Regions from separate parts of the Ensifer sp. genome, predicted to be linked through region 2. Evidence: riboswitches for the same ligand, from Rfam matches in the RefSeq annotation. Region 2 holds a riboswitch; the other holds the start of a gene.

Region 1 (5,778 bases), on a different contig from region 2:
AGGCCCTGGTCGACATGCTGGGTCGCCGCCGCATAGGTGTCGATGATCTTCTCCGGGCCGATTTCGTAGGCGTCCTGGTAGTAGTCGAGATTGTCGTTGGTCATGAAGGCCGCCGGGTAGTAGACGCGGCCGATCTTGCCTTCCTTGCGGATCTCGATCTTCGAGACGATCGGGTGGATCGAGGAGGTCGAGTGGTTGATGTAGGAGATCGAGCCGGTCGGCGGCACTGCCTGCAGGTTCTGGTTATAGAGGCCCGTGGCCATGACGGCCTTCTTGAGATCCTGCCAATCTCCCTGTGTCGGGATATCGATGCCCGCGGTTTCGAACAGCTCGCGCACCCGCTCCGTCGCCGGCTTCCATTCCTGTTCCGTGTATTTGTCGAAGTAGTCGCCAGACGCGTATTTCGAGTTTTCGAAGCCCTTGAAGCTCGTGCCGCGTTCGACCGCGATCCGGTTCGAGGCGCGGATGGCGTGGTAAGCCACGGTGTAGAAGTAGATATTGGTGAAGTCGATGCCTTCGTCCGAGCCGTAATAGACCCGTTCGCGGGCGAGATAGCCGTGAAGGTTCATCTGCCCAAGGCCGATCGCATGGCTGTCGTCGTTGCCCTTCTCGACGGAGGGAACCGAAGAGATGTGGCTCATGTCGGACACTGCCGTCAGTGCCCGGATCGACGTCTCGATCGTCTTGCCGAAATCCGTGCTGTCCATCGCGGCCGCGATGTTCAGCGAGCCGAGGTTGCAGGAAATGTCCTTACCCATGTGCTTGTAGGACAGGTCGTCATTGTATTCGCTGGCTTCGCTGACCTGCAGGATTTCCGAGCAAAGGTTGCTCATGGTGATGCGCCCGGCGATCGGGTTGGCGCGGTTCACCGTGTCTTCGAACATGATGTAGGGGTAGCCGCTTTCGAACTGGATTTCCGCCAGCACCTGGAAGAACTCGCGCGCCTTGATCTTCTTCTTGCGGATCCGGCTGTCGGCGACCATCTCCCGGTACTTTTCCGTGACCGAAATGTCGGTGAAGGCGACGCCGTAGACGCGTTCCACGTCATAGGGCGAGAACAGGTACATGTCCTCGTTGTTCTTGGCGAGTTCGAAAGTGATGTCGGGCACCACGACGCCGAGCGACAGCGTCTTGATGCGGATCTTCTCGTCGGCGTTCTCGCGCTTGGTGTCGAGGAAGCGCATGATGTCGGGATGGTGGGCGTTGAGGTAGACGGCGCCTGCGCCCTGGCGTGCGCCGAGCTGGTTGGCGTAGGAGAACGAATCCTCGAGCAGTTTCATCACGGGGATGATGCCCGACGACTGGTTCTCGATCTGCTTGATCGGCGCGCCGGCCTCGCGGATGTTGGTGAGCGAGAGCGCAACGCCGCCGCCGCGCTTCGACAGCTGCAGCGCCGAATTGATGCCGCGCGCGATGCTCTCCATGTTGTCCTCGACCCTCAGCAGAAAGCAGGAGACGAGCTCGCCGCGCTGCTTCTTGCCGGCGTTGAGGAAGGTTGGCGTCGCCGGCTGGAAGCGGCCGGAGATGATCTCGTCGACCATGTCGCGCGCCAGCGCTTCGTCGCCGCGCGAAAGCGCCAGCGCCACCATGCAGACGCGGTCCTCGTAGCGCTCGAGGTAGCGCTTCCCGTCGAAGGTCTTCAGCGTGTAGCTGGTGTAATACTTGAACGCTCCGAGGAAGGTCGGGAAGCGGAACTTCTTGTCATAGGCGTGTTCGAACAGATCGCGCACGAAATTGAACGAATACTGGTCGAGAACCTCCTGCTCGTAATAGCCCTCGGTCACCAGGTAATCGAGCTTTTCGCGCAGGTTATGGAAGAACACGGTGTTCTGGTTGACGTGCTGCAGGAAGTACAGCTTCGCCGCCAGCCGATCCTTGTCGAGCTGGATCCGGCCGTCCTCGTCATAGAGGTTCAGCATCGCGTTCAGCGCGTGGTAATCGAGCGCCGCTTCCGTCGCCTTCAGGGGGCGTTCGAGTGTTGAGACGTCCAAAATCGTTCCATCCCGTCTTTGACATTGGCGACGTCCTCGTCGGTGCCCAGAAGCTCGAACCGGTAGAGATAGGGCACCTGGCACTTGGCCGAGATCACGTCGCCGGCGATCCCGTAGGTCGCGCCGAAATTGCTGTTGCCCGCGGCAATCACGCCGCGGATGTGGGAGCGGTTGTCCGCATCGTTCAGGAAGCGGATGACCTGTTTGGGCACGGCGCCCCGGCCGTCGTCGCCGCAATAGGTCGGCACGACCAGCACATAGGGTTCCTTGATCTCAAGCGGCCCGTCGGCCGCGCTCACCGGAATGCGGATGGCGCGAAGGCCGAGCTTGCCGACGAAGCGATGGGTGTTTTCCGAGCGCGTGGAGAAGTAGACGATCAGGCCCATCGCCCGGCACCTCAAGCTTACGAGAGCGCGCTGATCTTGTCGGGGCGGAAGCCTGCCCAATGTTCCGGGCCGGCAACGACGACGGGAAGCTGCATGTAGCCGAGGCCCTTGACCGTCTGGAGCGCGTCCTCGTCGATCGAGATGTCGATCACCTCGTAGTTGACGCCCTTGCGGTCGAGCGCGCGGTAGGTGGCGGTGCATTGGACGCAGGCGGGCTTGCTGTAGACGGTGACGTTCATTTCTTCCTCGTTGGGTCGGCTGGATCTGGACATGAAAAGGCATGCGGGCGCGCGAGCGCGTTCCGGCGAAAGGGCAGGGCTGGCAGAATGGCGACGGGCTCGGATAAGGACCGAGCACGGGTCTTCGTCAGATGCGCGGGAACCCGCGCCTCTTCGGTGGCGAATGATAGGAATTCGATGACGCGGACATGACTTCACCCCGAAGTTGAAGACGGCGCTTCCGGGGAGACGTCGAGACGATCAGGCAGGTTTCATCCTGCCTCAAGCATACCTCTGACCTCTCCGGACACCCCGCCCGTGGACGTTTATCGATCGAGGCAGGTCTCCTGGCTCACGGGTCGCTGCTTCTGCCCGGACCTTCCCGAAGCCTCATGCTTCAGTGGCCGAATGCTGGACAGTCGCTCGCCGTTTACAGTTGCGGGGGCAGCCACGGCTTGACCGGGCGAAATCGCCACGGGGCACCGTATTCCCATCTTCGCTCCCAATCCTTGCGAATCGGAAGAACCTCGAACACTAGATATAGTATATGGCCGGAAAATCGCGTCAATAGGTTCGATGGCGCGGATGCCCGATGGCGTGGGCAATATTTTCCCGGGTGTGGATAACGGGGAGTAAATGCGCGGTTCCAACAAAGCCTGTGGATGAAGAGCCGTCGTCGACGGCTCCCCAAGTCGAACACGTCAGGCAGCGAAGGCCGGAACCGGGCGGTTGTCGCGGTCGACGGCCACCATGATGAAGACGCCACGGGCCGTCAGCGTCGGTTCTCCGCCCATGAGATCTTCCGACCACAACTCCACCTCTACGGTCGTCGAGCTCCGGCCGGTGCGCACGATCCTTGCAACAATCTCGATGATCGAACCAACGGTGATGCGATGCTTGAAGTCGATGCTTTGGCAGGAGGCAAGCACCGTCGTCTTGCGGCTTGCCCGTGTCGCCACGACGAAGGCCGCCTTGGTCATCTGCGACAGCGCGTCGCCACCGAACATGGCGCCGAAGCTGTTGGCCTGGTCGGGAAAGACGATGTCGACCATGCGTACCGCATCGTCTTTCGGCGGACCGATCGCGGCAGAGGCGAGCGAAGGCAGCGACCAGCTTCCTTCCTTGCCTTCGGGCATCGCCACCATGGTGAACTGGCCGCGGGTGCAAAGATCGCTTGTGCCCTCGATAAGATCCTCGGCGATCATGTCCACCTCCACCACCATCGAGCGCCGGCCAACCTTCATCGGGCGCCCGGAAAAGCTGACGATCTGGCCGATACGGGCAGGGGCGCGGAAATCGACCCGGTCGCAGGACGCGGTGACGAAGGGGACGCGGCCGTGGCGGGTGGCGACGATGAAGGCGATCCGGTCCATCAGCGCCAGTCCCGCACCGCCGAACAGCGTGCCGTGGTGGTTGGTGTCGCCGGGAAAGACGATGTCGATCAGCGTGGATGGCGCCGGGGTTTCCCCCGGCGCCATCCAGATATTCCCGTCGTCCGTCATGCGCTTGCCGCATCCCGGCCGGAGGCGGCGAAAGATTGCCGCAACGCCTGTGCCGCCTGCACCATGTTGACGAGGGCGGGGCGCACCTCCTCCCAGGCCCTCGTTTTCAGGCCGCAATCCGGGTTGACCCAGATCTGTGCCGGCGTCAGCCCGTCGGTCGCCTTTTCGATCAGGGCCACCATCTCGTCGACCGAGGGCACCCGTGGCGAGTGGATGTCGTAGACGCCCGGGCCGATCTCGTTCGGATAGGCCTGATCGGTGAAGGCGCCGAGCAGTTCCATCTTCGAGCGCGAGGTTTCGATGGAGATGACGTCGGCATCCATTGCCGCGATCGCCGCCATGATGTCGTTGAACTCCGAGTAGCACATGTGCGTGTGGATCTGCGTTTCGTCACCGACACCCGAAGCGCTGATCCGGAAGCACTCGACGGCCCAGTCGAGATAGGCCTTTCGATCGGACCGCCTGAGCGGAAGCCCCTCGCGCAGCGCCGGTTCGTCGATCTGGATCACGGCGATGCCGGCAGCCTCCAGGTCGGTGACCTCGTCGCGCAGCGCCAGCGCGATCTGCCGGCACACGATCGAGCGGGGCAGGTCGTCACGCACGAACGACCATTGCAGCATCGTCACCGGGCCGGTGAGCATGCCCTTCATCGGCCTTGACGTCAGCGACTGCGCATAGGATGCCCAATCCACCGTCATCGGGTTCGGCCGCGAGACATCGCCGAAGATGATCGGCGGGCGCACGTAGCGCGAGCCGTAGCTCTGCACCCAGCCGCTCTGGGTGAAGGCATAGCCGGAAAGCTGCTCGCCGAAATATTGCACCATGTCGTTGCGCTCGAACTCGCCATGCACCAGCACCTCGATGCCGATGTCCTCCTGCCAGCGCACGGCCTTCTCCGTCTCCTGGCGCAGATATGCAAGATAGTCGACATAGCTGAGCTCGCCCTTGGCATGCAGCGATCGCGCCTGGCGCACCTGCGGTGTCTGCGGGAAGGAGCCGATCGTCGTCGTCGGGAAAAGCGGCAGCGCCAACCTCTCTTCCTGCAGCCGCCGGCGCGTTGCAAAGCCCGACTGGCGGCGGCTTTCGGCAGCCGTCAGGCCTTTCAGGCGTCCGGCGACCAGCGGGTCATGGACCTTGAGCGAGGTCAGACGCGCCGCTGCCGCCACGATCGATTTCTCGAATACCTGTTCCGGATTGGCGAGGCCGGGCTCGAAGGCGCGGGCAAGCAGATTGAGCTCGTCCAGTTTCTGCAGGGCGAAGGCAAGCCATGAGGCGAGCTCCGGGTCGAGCGCTTTTTCGAGGTCGAGATCAACAGGCACGTACAGCAGCGAGCAGGACGGCGCAAGCTCGATGCGCTCGCGGCCGTGCGCCTCGATCAGCGGCTGCAGGCGGCGGAACAGGCCGGCGAGGTCTGTTCGCCACACATTGCGGCCATCGATGACGCCAAGCGACAGCACCAGATGCGCCGGTGCCGTCTGGATGAGGGCTTCCAGCTGCTGCGGTGCACGGACCAGATCGAGGTGCAGGCCCGCGATCGGCAGCGAAAGCGCCGTCGGCAGGTTGTCGCCAATCGCGCCGAAATAGGTCGCAAGCATGATCTTCAGCTGAGGGATTTCCGAGGCGAATGTCTGGTAGGTGAGCGCCAGCGCCTGGCGCTCCCGCTCGTTGAGATCGAGCACCA
Region 2 (5,778 bases):
TCAGGAGCCTCAGCCGTCGCGGATCGCCGCCGGCGGCGTCGTAATATTCGTCGACCAGCGCCTCGAGGTCCTTCAGCGGCCCATAGGATTCCGCCCGGGTCAAAGGCGGCGTCAGGTGGTCGATGATGACGGCGCTGGTGCGGCGCTTTGCCTGCGTGCCCTCGCCGGGGTCGTTGACGATGAAGGGGTAGACATGCGGCAACGGCCCGAAGATCGCCTCGGGGTAACAGGTCTCCGATAGTGCCAGCGCCTTGCCCGGCAGCCATTCGAGATTGCCGTGTTTGCCCATGTGGACGATCGCCTGCGCTGCGAACTGGTTGCGCAGGAAAGCATAGAAAGCGAGATAGCCGTGCGGCGGCACGAGGTCCGGCGAGTGGTAGCTCTCCTTCGGATCGATGTTGTAGCCGCGCGCCGGCTGGATGCCGACGACGACCTCGCCGAAGCGGGCGAGCGGCAGCGCAAAGACGCCATCGAGGAAGAACGGATCGGCTTCCGGCGCGCCCCAGCGGCCGGTCACCTCATCCTTTATCTGTTTCGGAAGCGAATCGAAGAACGCTTTGTAATCGCTCAGCGAAATTGTCTCGCGGATCTCGCGGTCGTGGCTTACCGCATTGGTCGGCCCGGCCATGAGATAGCGGATCAGCGCGTCGCCATCTGCCGGCAAATCGGTGACGCCATAGCCTTCGACGGCCATGGCGCGCAGCACCTCAACTGTGCCGGCAGGCGTATCGAGCCCGACGCCATTGCCGAGCCTGCCGTCGCGGTTGGGGTAATTGGCCATGATGATGGCGATGCGGCGTTCAGCCGGCCTGGCGCGGCGCAACTTCGCCCAGTTGACGGCGAGCCGGGCTGCAAACCGCACCCGGTCGGCAAGCGGCTCATGGCCGACGATATTGGCTTCCACCCTGGGATCGTAGATCGAGGCCGCCTTGAAGGAGACGGCGCGCGCGAGAATGCGGCCATCGACCTCCGGGAGCGCGACATTCATGGCAAGGTCGCGGGCCATCAGCCCCTGCGGCGACGTCTCCCATTGCGCCCGCGACGAGCCGGAAAAGATCACCTGCAGCACCGGTGCGCCGGTCGATTCCAGCACCGTCGGCTGCCTGTCGGCGCCCGGCGACGAGACGGCAAAGCCGGTGGCGTTCATCACCACGTCGGGAGCCGCCTCGGCAAAGATCGATTGCAGCGTGCCGACCGAAACGGCATCCTTGAGGCTGGAAACGAACAGCGGCAGCACGCGCATGCCCTCGGCCGCAAGCGCGTCGATCAGCGCCTCGACCGGCCGCGTCTCGCCGCTCTGCACCAAGGCGCGATAGAAGCAGATCCCGATGGTCGGGGGTTCGGCTCCCTCCCCGGTAACCGTTCTTTCCCGGACACGAGCCCGCCATTCGCTGACGCCTATGACGCCCGCCCCCGGCCACCAGATGCCGGCCTTCAGAAGCGGCTTTGCCGGCTGCGGCTTCTCGCCCCCCGAGATCAGTGCCTCGGCATAATCGAGAAACAGACCTGCATTGTCGGCGCCACCTTCGGTGAAATAGGCCCAGAGGCGCTGGCGGTCGTCTGGCTCGACCGTGGAGAACGGTTCGAGGCCCGGATCCGGCTTGTCGTCGCCCGGCAGCACCGCGATCTGGAAGCGGTGGGTGACGGCGGCCGCATGCAATGCTTCCAGCACATAACGGAAATAGCTGGCGCCACCGAGCGGTCTCACCACGATGAGCTTTGCATGCCGCGCCGTGCGCTCGACATAAGTGTCGACCGACATCGGATGCATCAGGTTCATCAGGCTGGCGATGCGCAAGCTCGCTCCCTCGCCGCGCCGGCCATGGGCCGCAGCGATCGAGGAAAGCTCGGTGTCGGCGGCCGACAGGAAAAGCACGTCGGCCGGCGTTTGCCCCAGGTCGATCGCTTCGTTGCCGTCGGCGATCGTTCCTTTCTGGGCGAGAAGCAGATGCATTGTTCTATCCGTTCAGGCCGGTCCGGGTGTTCCCGGAACGGCGTTGATTCAAGGCGTCAGACGAGCGCGGTAATGGCAGCGCGCACGGCTGCTTCGTCCATATCGTGCAGGCCAATGACCACGAGGCGGGTGCCGCGCTTTTCGCCGGCCACCCAGGCCCGGTCGTAATACTGGTCGATGCGGGCGCCGACGGCCTGGATCAAAAGACGCATCGGCTTGCCGGGCACATCGGCAAAGCCCTTGAGACGCAGCACGTCGTGCTCCGCGATCACGCTCTTGAGGCGATCGATGAAGGCGGCGGGATCGGCAATCGCGCCGAGCTCGACGACGAAGCTGTCGAACTCGTCGTGAGAGTGCTCCTCGCCGGCCTCATGTTCCATCTCGTGGTGCGACTTGCGGTTGGCGATATCGCTTTCCGTGCCGACACCAAGGCCGAGCAGGATGGCAGCAGCCACTTCGCCGTTCTTGGCTTCGATCATCGCGGGCTTGCGGCTGGTGCGCGAGGCGACCTCGTCACGCACGGCCTTCAGGCCGGAGGCGTCGATCAGGTCGGTCTTGTTGAGCACGATCAGGTCGGCAGCCGTCAGCTGATCCTCGAACAGCTCCTCGATCGGGCTTTCGTGATCGAGATTGTCATCCTCGACGCGCAGCGCATCGACCTTGTCATGGTCGTCGGCAAAGCGGCCGGCGGCAACGGCCGCGCTGTCGACCACGGTGACGACGCCGTCGACGGTCACTTCGCTGCGGATATCCGGCCAGTTGAAGGCAGCGATCAGCGGCTGCGGCAGCGCCAGACCCGAGGTCTCGATGATGATGTGGTCAGGACGGTTTTCGCGCTCGAGCAGCTTGGTCATGGTCGGAATGAAATCGTCGGCAACCGTGCAGCAGATGCAGCCGTTGGTGAGTTCAATGATGTCGTCTTCCGAGCAGGCTTCAGCGCCGCAACCCTTCAGGACGTCGCCATCGACGCCGAGATCGCCGAACTCGTTGATGATGAGCGCGATGCGCTTGCCGTCGGCGTTCTGCAGCAGGTTGCGGATCATCGTCGTCTTGCCGGCGCCGAGGAAGCCGGTGATGACGGTCGCCGGGATCTTGCCCTGGTTGGCTCTCGCAGTGGTCATGGATCAACCCTTCATTTTCAGCGGCAATCCAGCCGCGACAAAGTAAACTTCCGCGGATTTCTCCGCAACGATCTGGTGAAGCCGGCCGGCATGGTCGCGGAAGTCGCGGGCCATGCGGTTCTCGGGCACGATGCCGAGGCCGACTTCGTTGGAAACAAGGATGAGGCGCGCCTGGGCCTCAGGCAGAAAGCCGGCAAGGGCAGCGAACTCCGCCGCCATGTCGCGCTCTTCCATCATCAGGTTGGTGACCCACAGTGTCAGGCAGTCGACGAGGACCACGCGGTTCTCACCGTCGATGCGCGTCAGCAGCGAGACGAGATCGAGCGGCTCCTCATGCGTGGTCCAGCCCTCGCCGCGCCTTTCCCGGTGATGGTCGATACGCTCGCGCATCTCGTCGTCCCAGGCACGCCCGGTCGCGACATAGTGCATGTCGAGACCCGAGGCTTCGACGAGCCGTTCGGAGAAGCTGGATTTGCCGGAACGGGCGCCACCGAGGACCAGAACCGGCCCGGCATGGGGAATGCTCATCTGCCTTGCCGCCTCACGTCGCCGCAGCGGGCGATTTTGAACGGCAACAGAAGCTCGGCGCGCTCAAGGCGCGTTCGGAAAATGGTCGATAAGCCAAGACAACCTCCGTGATGGCGTTGGGAAGCGGGCTTCCCTTCGGGCGGAATGCCCCTGTCGGACGGCAGGTCTCCTGGCTCACGGCGTCACGAGCCCATGGCATCGCTTCGCGTCGCGACGCGAAAACAATGCAAGGGCCCGAACGGCCCGCCTCACCTTCCCGGCGCTTTCCGGTGCCACAGCGAACCTTTGCACGTCGTTTCCGATGCGCGGCGCTGTGGCCGGTTTCGTGAAAGGCGGACGATTCGTAGAAGAAGAGGCGTCCAGCCCGGCTGATCACGAAGCCACGCCAGTGGCTTTTCCGGCTTGATCCCTGACCTGCCCCGATTGCCCATGCAACCGGCCGACAACCCGGCATCAAACCCGATGGCGAACCCTGACCGTTCTACAGTCGCGGGGTCGGCTGCGATAAGGATGCCCGGTTTGGGTCCATCCGTCACATTCCCAATTATTCCCCCGCATCGCCACGATCCGGGGAAACCATCCAACGCCAGATGATTAGGAAGCGGGGGGCGCAAAGTCAATCGACGCGTGCGACGGCCAACAACGCGATTGCGGCGCGCTGGCTAATTCCCGAGCAGCTGCTCCAGCCAACGCCTGTCGAGCACCGCCTCGAGTTCGCTCGCGACGTCGTCGAGCGCCGCGTCGACCGATTGACGATAATTGCCGATGCCGCCCTCGATCCCGAAGCTTCTCAGCAGTGCCGAGCGATAGGCATCGCTTGCAAACAGGCCGTGCAGATAGGTGCCCATCACCCGGCCATCGGCAGAAAGAGCACCATCGGCGCGGCCGTCGATGCTGACCGCAGGGCGGTCGCAATCGGCGCCCGTCGTCTTGCCCAGGTGGATCTCGTAGCCTTCGAGCGTCACGTCGTGCTCCAGCGACCAGGCGCGACTGTTGCGCACGGTCTTTTCCGGCGCCATCTCGGTTTCGATATCGAGCAGACCGAGCCCGGCGATTTCGTGGTCGCGCCCCTCGATCCCCAGCGGATCGGTGACGCGCCGGCCGAGCATCTGGTATCCGCCGCAGATGCCGATAACCCGGCCACCGCGCCGGACATGGCGCTTGATGTCGCCGTCCCAGCCCTGCGCGCGCAGATCCTTCAGGTCGGCAATGGTCGATTTCGACCCGGGAATGACGACGAGACCCGCATCTGCCGGGATCGGGTTGCCTGGCTTCACGAAGACGAGCTCGACCTCCGGCTCGGCGGCGAGCGGATCGAGATCGTCGAAATTGGCGATACGGGACAACACGGGAACGACGACCTTCAGCGCCCGCCCCTCGCCGCGCACGCGCTTTTCGAGCACGACGGAATCCTCCGCCGGCAGCCGGCCCGCCGCCTTCAACCACGGCACGACGCCAAAGCAGGGCCAGCCGGTGTAGCCGCCGATGGCGGCAATGCCGTCATTAAACAGGGTGACGTCGCCACGGAACTTGTTGATGAGATAGCCTGAGATCATGCGCCGGTCGTCCGCCGGCAGGATCGCATGCGTGCCGACCAGCGAGGCGATGACACCGCCGCGGTCGATGTCACCCACGAGGATGACAGGCACGTCCGCACGGGTCGCAAAGCCCATATTGGCGATGTCGCCGGCCCTCAGATTAATCTCGGCCGGAGACCCCGCGCCTTCGACGACGACAAGATCGACGCCGGCCGAAATCTGCTCGAAGCTGTCCATGACCACGCCGAGCAATTTCGGCTTCAGCGCCTGATATTCGCGCCCGCGCGCCTGCCCTGCGACCTTGCCCTGCACCACGATCTGGCTGCCGACATCCGACTGCGGCTTCAGGAGCACCGGGTTCATGTGCACGGAGGACGGCACGCGGGCAGCCAGCGCCTGCAGCCACTGCGCCCGGCCGATTTCGCCGCCGTCGTCAGACACCGCGGCATTGTTCGACATGTTCTGCGGCTTGAACGGCCTGACCTTCAACCCGCGATTGGAAGCGAGCCGGCAGAGGCCTGCCACCAATACCGATTTTCCGACATCCGAGCCGGTTCCCTGCAGCATGATCTTGCGTGTCATGGCGCCACGGGTAACATCGATTTGATCGGGCGCAAAGCCCTGCTTTGACAAGATT

Evidence for each region. A riboswitch is a leader RNA that binds a small molecule or an ion and turns the genes downstream of it on or off. The one in region 2 is predicted to bind cobalamin.
Region 1: it holds a riboswitch for cobalamin, as region 2 does, so the genes downstream of both, nrdH (glutaredoxin-like protein NrdH) here and cobU (bifunctional adenosylcobinamide kinase/adenosylcobinamide-phosphate guanylyltransferase) in region 2, are expected to answer to the same signal.

What each region holds. Positions count from the first base shown of each region.
Region 1 covers NZ_DALZXU010000006.1:115,319-121,096, forward strand. The annotation lists gene nrdE (class 1b ribonucleoside-diphosphate reductase subunit alpha) at 1-1,991, opposite strand, end outside; gene nrdI (class Ib ribonucleoside-diphosphate reductase assembly flavoprotein NrdI) at 1,961-2,377, opposite strand; gene nrdH (glutaredoxin-like protein NrdH) at 2,395-2,616, opposite strand; cobalamin riboswitch at 2,915-3,140, opposite strand; gene RTP54_RS22650 (acyl-CoA thioesterase) at 3,297-4,097, opposite strand; gene metE (5-methyltetrahydropteroyltriglutamate--homocysteine S-methyltransferase) at 4,094-5,778, opposite strand, start outside.
Region 2 covers NZ_DALZXU010000001.1:2,122,343-2,128,120, forward strand. The annotation lists gene cobN (cobaltochelatase subunit CobN) at 1-1,954, opposite strand, end outside; gene cobW (cobalamin biosynthesis protein CobW) at 2,011-3,075, opposite strand; gene cobU (bifunctional adenosylcobinamide kinase/adenosylcobinamide-phosphate guanylyltransferase) at 3,079-3,603, opposite strand; cobalamin riboswitch at 3,745-4,199, opposite strand; gene RTP54_RS10340 (cobyric acid synthase) at 4,266-5,723, opposite strand.